Regions from separate parts of the Streptomyces sp. WY228 genome, predicted to be linked through region 1. Evidence: riboswitches for the same ligand, from Rfam matches in the RefSeq annotation. Region 1 holds a riboswitch; the other holds the start of a gene.
The links. Region 1 has a riboswitch for glycine ahead of gcvT (glycine cleavage system aminomethyltransferase GcvT). Riboswitches for the same ligand answer to the same signal wherever they lie in the genome.
Positions count from the first base shown of each region.

Region 2: it holds a riboswitch for glycine, as region 1 does, so the genes downstream of both, gcvP (aminomethyl-transferring glycine dehydrogenase) here and gcvT (glycine cleavage system aminomethyltransferase GcvT) in region 1, are expected to answer to the same signal.

Region 1 covers NZ_CP079114.1:6,116,998-6,121,202, forward strand. The annotation lists gene glyA (serine hydroxymethyltransferase) at 1-69, opposite strand, end outside; gene gcvH (glycine cleavage system protein GcvH) at 89-466, opposite strand; gene gcvT (glycine cleavage system aminomethyltransferase GcvT) at 599-1,714, opposite strand; glycine riboswitch at 1,891-1,988, opposite strand; gene KV381_RS26850 (AAA family ATPase) at 2,151-2,843, shown strand; gene KV381_RS26855 (enhanced serine sensitivity protein SseB) at 2,917-3,687, shown strand; gene KV381_RS26860 (enhanced serine sensitivity protein SseB C-terminal domain-containing protein) at 3,855-4,205, shown strand, end outside.
Region 2 covers NZ_CP079114.1:1,082,731-1,086,935, forward strand. The annotation lists gene gcvP (aminomethyl-transferring glycine dehydrogenase) at 1-2,091, opposite strand, end outside; glycine riboswitch at 2,285-2,382, opposite strand; gene KV381_RS04420 (PRC-barrel domain-containing protein) at 2,515-2,895, shown strand; gene KV381_RS04425 (DNA polymerase IV) at 2,808-4,205, opposite strand, start outside.

The DNA.
Region 1 (4,205 bases):
GAGCTCGGCGTCGACGGCGGCGGCGACGTCCGGGTCCAGCTCGTGGAGGGAGGAGTTCAGAAGCGACATCAGGGGGTCCCTTAAGGTCTCAGTTGCCGGAGAACGCGGTGTACTCGTCGGCGGAGAGCAGATCGGCCGGCTCCTCCGCGACGCGCACCTTGAACAGCCAGCCGCCCTCGAAGGGAGCGGAGTTCACCAGCGAGGGGTCGTCCACGACGTCCTGGTTGGCCGCCGTCACCTCACCGGTCACCGGCGAGTACAGATCGCTGACGGACTTGGTCGACTCCAGCTCACCGCAGGTCTCGCCCGCGGTCACCGTGTCACCGACCTCCGGGAGCTGCGCGAAGACGACGTCGCCGAGCGCGTTGGCCGCGAACTCCGTGATGCCGATCGTGGCCACGCCGTCCTCGACGGCCGACAGCCACTCGTGCTCCTTGCTGTACCGCAGCTGCTGGGGGTTGCTCATGACCTGAATTCTCCTGTACGCGGGGGAGTGCTGATGAACGGTGGTCTTACGGTGTGAGACGGAGGTACGTCACTTCTGTGACGCCCGCGCGCCGGTGAGGAGGGCCCGGAATGCACCGTTCCCTCCGGGATATCACTTCTGGCGCTTGTAGAACGGCAGCGCGACGACCTCGTACGGCTCGTGCGTGCCCCGGATGTCCACGCCCACGCCCTCGGTGCCCGGGGCGGCGAAGGCCGCGTCCACGTAGGCCATGGCGATCGGCTTGCCCAGGGTCGGGGAGGGGGCGCCGGAGGTGACCTCGCCGATCACCTTGCCGTCGGCCACGACCGGGAAGCCCGCGCGCGGGACCCGGCGGCCCTCGGCGATCAGGCCGACCAGCTTGCGCGGCGGGGCGGTCTCGGCGCGCTCGGCGGCGGCCTGCAACGCCTCGCGGCCGACGAAGTCGCCCTCCTTCTCGAACTTCACGACCCGGCCCAGGCCCGCGTCGAACGGGGTCAGCGCGGTCGTCAGCTCGTGCCCGTACAGCGGCATGCCCGCCTCCAGGCGCAGCGTGTCCCGGCAGGAGAGCCCGCACGGGATCAGGCCGTGCGGCGCGCCGGCCTCGGTCAGCGCCTGCCACAGGGCCTCGGCGTGCTCGGGCGCGACGAACAGCTCGAACCCGTCCTCGCCGGTGTACCCGGTACGGGCGATGAGCGCCGGAACCCCGGCGACCGTGCCCGGCAGGCCCGCGTAGTACTTCAGCCCGTCCAGGTCGGCGTCGGTGACGGCCTTCATGATGGCGGGCGACTCCGGGCCCTGGACCGCGAGCAGCGCGTACGCGTCCCGGTTGTCGCGCACCTGGGCGTCGAAGCCGCCGACGCGCTCGGTCAGCGCGTCCAGCACGATCTGGGCGTTGCCCGCGTTGGCGACGACCATGTATTCCGTCTCGCCGAGGCGGTAGACGATCAGGTCGTCGACGATCCCGCCGTCCTCCTGGACGATCATCGTGTAGCGGGCCCGGCCGTTGCCGACGGTGGCGATGTTGCCCACCAGCGCGTAGCTCAGGAAGGCCGCGGCCTCGGGGCCGGTGACGGTGATCTCGCCCATGTGGGACAGGTCGAAGAGCCCGGCCCGGGTGCGTACGGCGTTGTGCTCGTCGCGCTCGCTGGCGTACCGCAGCGGCATGTCCCAGCCCGCGAAGTCGGTCATGGTGGCGCCGAGCGAGCGGTGCAGCGCGTCGAGGGCGGTGAGACGGGGGGCAGTGCTCATGGATACGGCTCCAGGGCATGACGACGTCAGGACGGAAAATCCTCCCCATCTGTCATCGGAACCTGAGAGGTTCGCCGATAGCCCCTGACGGGGTATGCCCCTGGGGGCGCCCCTGTTCACAGGGCTCGGCTTGCACCTTGGGTGGAGCCGCAGGGCGGCTCGCTTTTCAGATCTGCCTCATCCACGCGGTACGGGGCCTGAGAGATTCAAGGGAGGATCTTGCTCCTTCGGCGCCCGGCTCACACTGTGGCCGGAACTCTCCCGCGCGGATTCGAACGGCCGGTATGCAGTTTGCGGGGTCATCATCGCACGCATCGGGGGAGAGTGGGGGCCCGGTCCCCACTCGGGGGAAGACGGCGAGGTCGGTTGTGCCGTATTGCCTTTTCTTTACACTTCAGGAGCAGGCGTGGGTGACCCGACGGCAGGGGGATGGGCGATGACGTTGCAGCGGTCGGTACCGACCGCGGGGGTCGCGCACGACGCGATGCCCGCACAACCCGGCGCACCCGTAAGAGAGCAGCTCACACGGGGTGCGCCGGTGGTACGTGACCTGCGCGGGCGCACCGGCCGCGCCCCGTACTGCCTCGATTTCACCGCCGGTGACGTCGTGGTCGTCTCCGGGCTCCCCGGCAGCGGGAAGTCGACCCTCATCCGGCGGGCCGTGCGCGGCCGCGCCATCGACTCCCAGAACACCCGCGACAGCTGGGCCGCCGCGCTGCCCCGCTTACTCCCCTACGCCCTCTACCGCCCCCTGGTGCGCGCCGCGCACTACCTCGGCCTCTGGAACGCCCTGCGCTCCGGTGAATCCGTCGTCGTGCACGACTGCGGCACCCAGACCTGGGTACGCGGCTGGCTCGCCCGGCACGCGGTGAGCCGGGGCCGCGCCCTTCATCTGATCCTGCTCGACGTGACGCCCGAGGTGGCCCGGCAGGGGCAGCGGGAGCGCGGCCGAGGGGTCTCCGGCTACGCCTTCGCCCGCCACCGGAACGCGGTGGCCCGGCTGCTCCGCGACACCGAGCAAGGGCTGCTGCCCGCCGGCTGTGCCTCAGCGGTGCTGCTGGACCGGCCGGCGGCGGGGGCGCTCGGACGGATCTCCTTCACGGAGGCCGAGGCCCCCGCGAGCCGCTGAAGGTTAGGGTGCTGGCCTGAGCACGACGGCCGCCGCGCGCGACGGCCGAGGGTCGAGAGAGGGCACAGAGGCAGTGGACATTCCGGCACCCGCACCGGCGCACCCCCAGCAGGGCTGGCCCGCCAACGAGCTCGAAGAGGTGCTGACGGCCTCGCTCGGCGTCCCGGACGCGGGCGGCCGCCTCGTCGAGGTGCTCGGCCGCAGCTCCGTCTGGGTGCCGCTGCCGGGCGGCGGCAGCCCCGCGAGCGCGGACCTCGACCTGCCGATGATGGAGATCGACGGCGCGGCCTTCGTCCCCGTCTTCAGCTCCGAGGCCCAGTTCCTCAGCTGCGTCGGCAGCCATATGTCCTTCGCCGTCGCGCCCGCCCGCGACTTCGCCCGGGGCCTGCCCCCGCAGGTCGGCATCGCGGTGAACCCCGGCGGCGCGGTCGGCATACCGCTTCCGCCGCCCGCCGTCGCCGAGCTCTGCCGGGCCGGGCGCACCGCCCTGGACGGGCCCGCCACCGGCGGCCGGGTCAAACTGTACGAACCGGACTGGCAGCACGACCCGGTCGACTTCCTCACCGCCGTGTCCGAGGAGTTCGAGGCCACCGGCGTGGTGAGCACCGCCCGCCGGTCGCTGGCCAGCATCGAGGGCGGCGACCCGGTCCTCTTCGTCGGCGTCGAGTTCGCCACCTGGGACGGCGCGGGCCAGAGCGCCCCCATGGACGCCATCGGCCGGGCGCTCGGCCGGGTCCAGGTGCCCTGGCCGGTCAACCTGGTCCTGCTGGATGTGGCCCAGGACCTCGTCGGCGACTGGATGCGGGAGAAGGTACGCCCGTTCTACCGGCGCGAGGGCCACTGATCCACCGGTACGAGGCCCGCCGAAGGCGACCGGACCGGGTGCCGCCGGACCGTGGCGTCAAGTCGGTGTCAGAAGTGGCGCATAAGCTGGTTTGATGGCGTGGTCGCTCCCGTGTGCCCGGGAGCGGTGGCGCGAACGCGATGGATCGACGAGGGGCGGGACCCAGGGTGAGTGCGTCAGGCACCGCGGCGGCCGGGAAGGTCGAGCACATGCTGCGCCAGGTGACCCCCGGGCGTTACGACACCTACGAGGCGCTGCTCGCGGCGGTCGCCGAGGGCCGGATCTGGATGCTGCTCTGGCACGGCACGGCGGGCTCGCCCGACGCCCAGTACGGCAACATGGAGATCGAGGGCCTGGGGTACGCGCCCTGCGTCACCTCCGCCCAGGAGCTCTCCGCCAGTGGCTGGAACCGTTCGCACGAGCTGGTCACCGGACGCGACATCGCCCGCGCCCTCTTCCCCGACCGCTGGGGCATCTGGCTCAACCCGCACGCCCCCGGCGGCGGCGTCGGCATCCCC
Region 2 (4,205 bases), 5.0 Mb from region 1:
CTTGCCGGGCTTGGCGAGCCCGACCAGCGCGTTGAGGTTGGCGCCGTCGACGTAGACCTGGCCGCCCGCGTCGTGCACCTCGCCGCAGATGTCGGCGACGTGCTCCTCGAACACCCCGTGCGTGGACGGGTAGGTGATCATGAGCACGGCCAGCTCGTCGCGGTGCTGCTCGATCTTGGCGCGCAGGTCCGCGATGTCGACCTCGCCGTCGTCGGCGGTCTTCACCACGACGACCTTCATGCCCGCCATGACGGCGCTCGCGGCGTTGGTGCCGTGCGCGGAGGACGGGATGAGACAGACGGTGCGCTGCTCGTCGCCGTTGGCCCGGTGGTACGCGCGGACGGCCAGCAGACCCGCGAACTCGCCCTGGGAACCGGCGTTGGGCTGGATGGAGACCGCGTCGTACCCGGTGACCTCGGCCAGGCGCTCCTCCAGCTCACGGATGAGGGTGAGGAAGCCCTGCGCCTGCTCGGCCGGGGCGAAGGGGTGCAGCGCGCCGAACTCGGGCCAGGTGATCGACTCCATCTCGGCGGTCGCGTTCAGCTTCATGGTGCAGGAGCCGAGCGGGATCATGCCGCGGTCCAGCGCGTAGTCGCGGTCGGCGAGCTTGCGCAGGTAGCGCAGCATCGCGGTCTCGGAGCGGTGCTGGTGGAAGACCGGGTGGGTCAGGATGTCGTCGGAGCGCAGCAGCGCCTCCGGCAGCGCGTCGGCGACCGTGGCGTCCAGCGCCTCGATGTCGCCCTCGGCGCCGAAGGCGGCCCAGACGGCGGAGATCTGCGCACGGGTGGTGGTCTCGTCGCAGGCGACGGAGACGTGGTCGGCGTCGACGAGGCGGAGGTTGACCCCGCGCTCCCGGGCGTCCGCGACGATGCCGGCGGCCTTGCCGGGGACGCGCACGGTCAGGGTGTCGAAGAACGCGCCGTGCACGACCTCGGCGCCGGCGGTGCGCAGACCGTCGGCCAGGATCGCGGCGAGGCGGTGGGTGCGCCGGGCGATCGTCCGCAGCCCCTCGGGGCCGTGGTAGACCGCGTACATCCCGGCCATGACGGCGAGCAGTACCTGCGCGGTGCAGATGTTGCTGGTGGCCTTCTCGCGGCGGATGTGCTGCTCGCGGGTCTGGAGGGCCAGACGGTAGGCCTTGTTGCCGTCGGCGTCGACGGAGACGCCGACGAGGCGGCCCGGCAGGGAGCGGGCGAACTTCTCACGGACCGCCATGAAGCCGGCGTGCGGGCCGCCGAAGCCCATGGGCACGCCGAAGCGCTGGGTGGTGCCGACCGCGATGTCGGCGCCGAGCGCGCCGGGCGAGGTGAGCAGCGTGAGGGCCAGCAGGTCGGCGGCGACGGTGACGATCGCGCCGAGCTCGTGGGCCTGCTCGATGACGGGCTCGATGGCGCGCACGGCCCCGGAGGCGCCCGGGTACTGGAGCAGGACGCCGAAGACGCCGCGCTCGGCGATCTCGGCGGGGATGCCGTCGCTCAGGTCGGCGACGACGACCTCGACGCCGGTGGGCTCGGCGCGGGTCTCGATGACCGCGACGGTCTGGGGCAGGGTGTCGGCGTCGACCAGGAAGACGCCCTTCTTGACCTTGCCGACGCGCCGGGACAGGGCCATGGCCTCGGCGGCCGCGGTGCCCTCGTCGAGCAGGGAGGCGCCGGAGGTGGGCAGCCCGGTCAGCTCGGCGACCATCGTCTGGAAGTTCAGGAGGGCTTCGAGCCGGCCCTGGGAGATCTCCGGCTGGTACGGCGTGTAGGCCGTGTACCACGCGGGGTTCTCCATGACGTTGCGCAGGATGACGGGCGGCGTGAAGGTGCCGTAGTAGCCGAGGCCGATCATCGGGGCCAGCACCTGGTTGCGGTCGGCCAGCGAGCGCAGCTCGGCCAGCACCTCCGCCTCGGTGCGCGCCGACGGAAGGTTCAGGGCCTCCGCGCTCTTGATCACGTCGGGCACCGCGGCGGCGGTGAGCTCGTCGAGGGAGCCGTAGCCGACCTGGGCGAGCATCTTCGCCTGGGCCCCGGCGTCGGGCCCTATGTGGCGCTGCTCGAACGGAATACCCTGCTCCAGCTGGGAGAGTGGAGTGCGACGGGGGGTCATGGTGGAGGCCTCCTGGTCTGTCACGACCTGCGAGGGGCACCACGGCGTGGGTGCCCGAACGGCCTCCCCCTCTGTCATCTCAACCTGAGAGCTTCACCGGCCCGCCCGCAGGCGCGCCGGCTTTCACCGTCGGTGAGGGTCGAATCCACCCGGGCCTGCGCCCGCACGGAACCGCCCTGCTTTCCAGAGTGACCTCAACCGTGCGGTACGGGGGCCTGAGAGATTCCGGGGAGGATTTGCTCCTTCGGCGCCTCCGGATTCTGCACCGGAGGACTCTCCCGCACGGGGTCAGCAGCCACTGCCAGCCTACCAGCGGGCTCCGCGCCGGAGCTCTCGAGTGGCCGACACCACGGATCTGCACTTGTGTGGTCCTGGTGGAGCGACAGGGTCCACCCTGAGCAGTTGCGACCAGTGGGAGGCACCGTGGAGACCGATATCGATCCGCGCCGCCTGATCGGCCGCAAGGCATTCGATCGCAAGGGCGCCAAGATCGGAACGGTGGATGAGGTCTATCTCGACGACGCGACGGGCGTGCCCGAGTGGGCGGCCGTCCGTACCGGCCTGTTCAGCAGGGACGCCTTCGTCCCGCTGGAACCGAGCGAGTTCGTCGACGACGCGCTGCGCGTCCCGTTCGACCGCGCGTTGATCAAGGGCGCGCCGGACTTCGGCGTCGGACGGCACCTCTCGCCCGAGCAGGAACTGCAGCTCTACCGGCATTACGGGCTGGACTCCCCGCCCCCGGAGGACGCGGCGGATCCGGCGTCCGACCGGGACTTCGGCAGGCTGGCCGGCCAGGAGGAGTAGTCGGCCGGCTCGCGGACGAGCGGCAGCGGGTCGGCGGGCCGCAGCCGCGGATCGTCGACGCGGAACGTGAGGACCCGGCCGGGGGCGCTCCATGGTTCCTCGAACCGGACGGTGACCCGGCCGATCCCGCTGCCCTGCACCCAGCCGTGCCCGTGCTCCTCGTGGCGCACATCGTGTCCGGCGGGCCAGCGCCGCGCGGCGAGCTGTTCGGCGCTGTCCGCCCCGGGCTCCGGGGCGGCTTCCTCCTCGCCGCCCTCCCCGGCCGCAGCCCCGTGCTCCTCGGCCCGCTGCGCCAGCTCCCGGGCGTCGGCGGCCTGGGCGAACAGGTCCTCCTGGGTGTAGTCGGCGAGCCCCGTGACGCCGACCCCGAGCAGCCGTACGCCTCCCGTGGTGTCGACCGACTCCAGCAGCCGCCCCGCCGCCTCACGGACCACCGTGGGGTCGTCCGTGGGGCCTCTGAGGGTCTCGGAGCGGGTCAGCGTGGAGAAGTCGTAGCGGCGGACCTTCAGCACCACCGTGCGGCCCGAGCGGTCGGCGGCGCGGAGCCTTTCCACGCACCGGACGGCCAGCCGCTCCACCTCGGCGCGCACCCTCACCCGGTCGTGCAGGTCCACGTCGAAGGTGTCCTCCACCGATACGGACTTGGCGTCCCGCTCGGCGACCACCGGCCGGTCGTCGAGCCCCAGCGCCATCCGGTGGAGCCCGTGGCCATGAGCCTTGCCGACCAGCCGTACGAGCTCCGCCTCGCCCGCCTCGGCCAGGTCGTGGACGGTGGTCATGCCCGCGCGTCTGAGATGGTCCCCGGTGGCCGGGCCGACCCCCGGCAGGATGCGGACGGACATCGGGGCGAGCAGCTCGCGTTCGGTGCCCGGTTCGATGACGAGCAGTCCGTCGGGCTTGGCCTCCTCGGAGGCGATCTTGGCGAGCATCTTGGAACCGGCCAGTCCGACCGATCCGCTGAGCCCGGTCACCGCCCGGATGGCCGCCCGCAGCCCCTCGCCCGTCGCCCGGGCCGACGCCGTGTCGTCAGCCGTGCCACCGGCCTCCAGGTCCACGAAGGCCTCGTCCAGGCTGAGCGGCTCCACCAGGGGCGACAGCCGCCCCAGCAGCTCCATCACCTGGTCGCTCACGCTCCGGTACAGCGAGAAGCGGGGCACCAGGTAGGCCGCGTTCGGTGCCAGCCGCCGGGCCTGCGCGGTGGGCATCGCCGAGTGCACGCCCAGGCGCCGCGCCTCGTACGAAGCGGTGGCGACCACCCCGCGCGGGCCGAGGCCGCCCACCACGACCGCCTTGCCGCGCAGGCTCGGCTT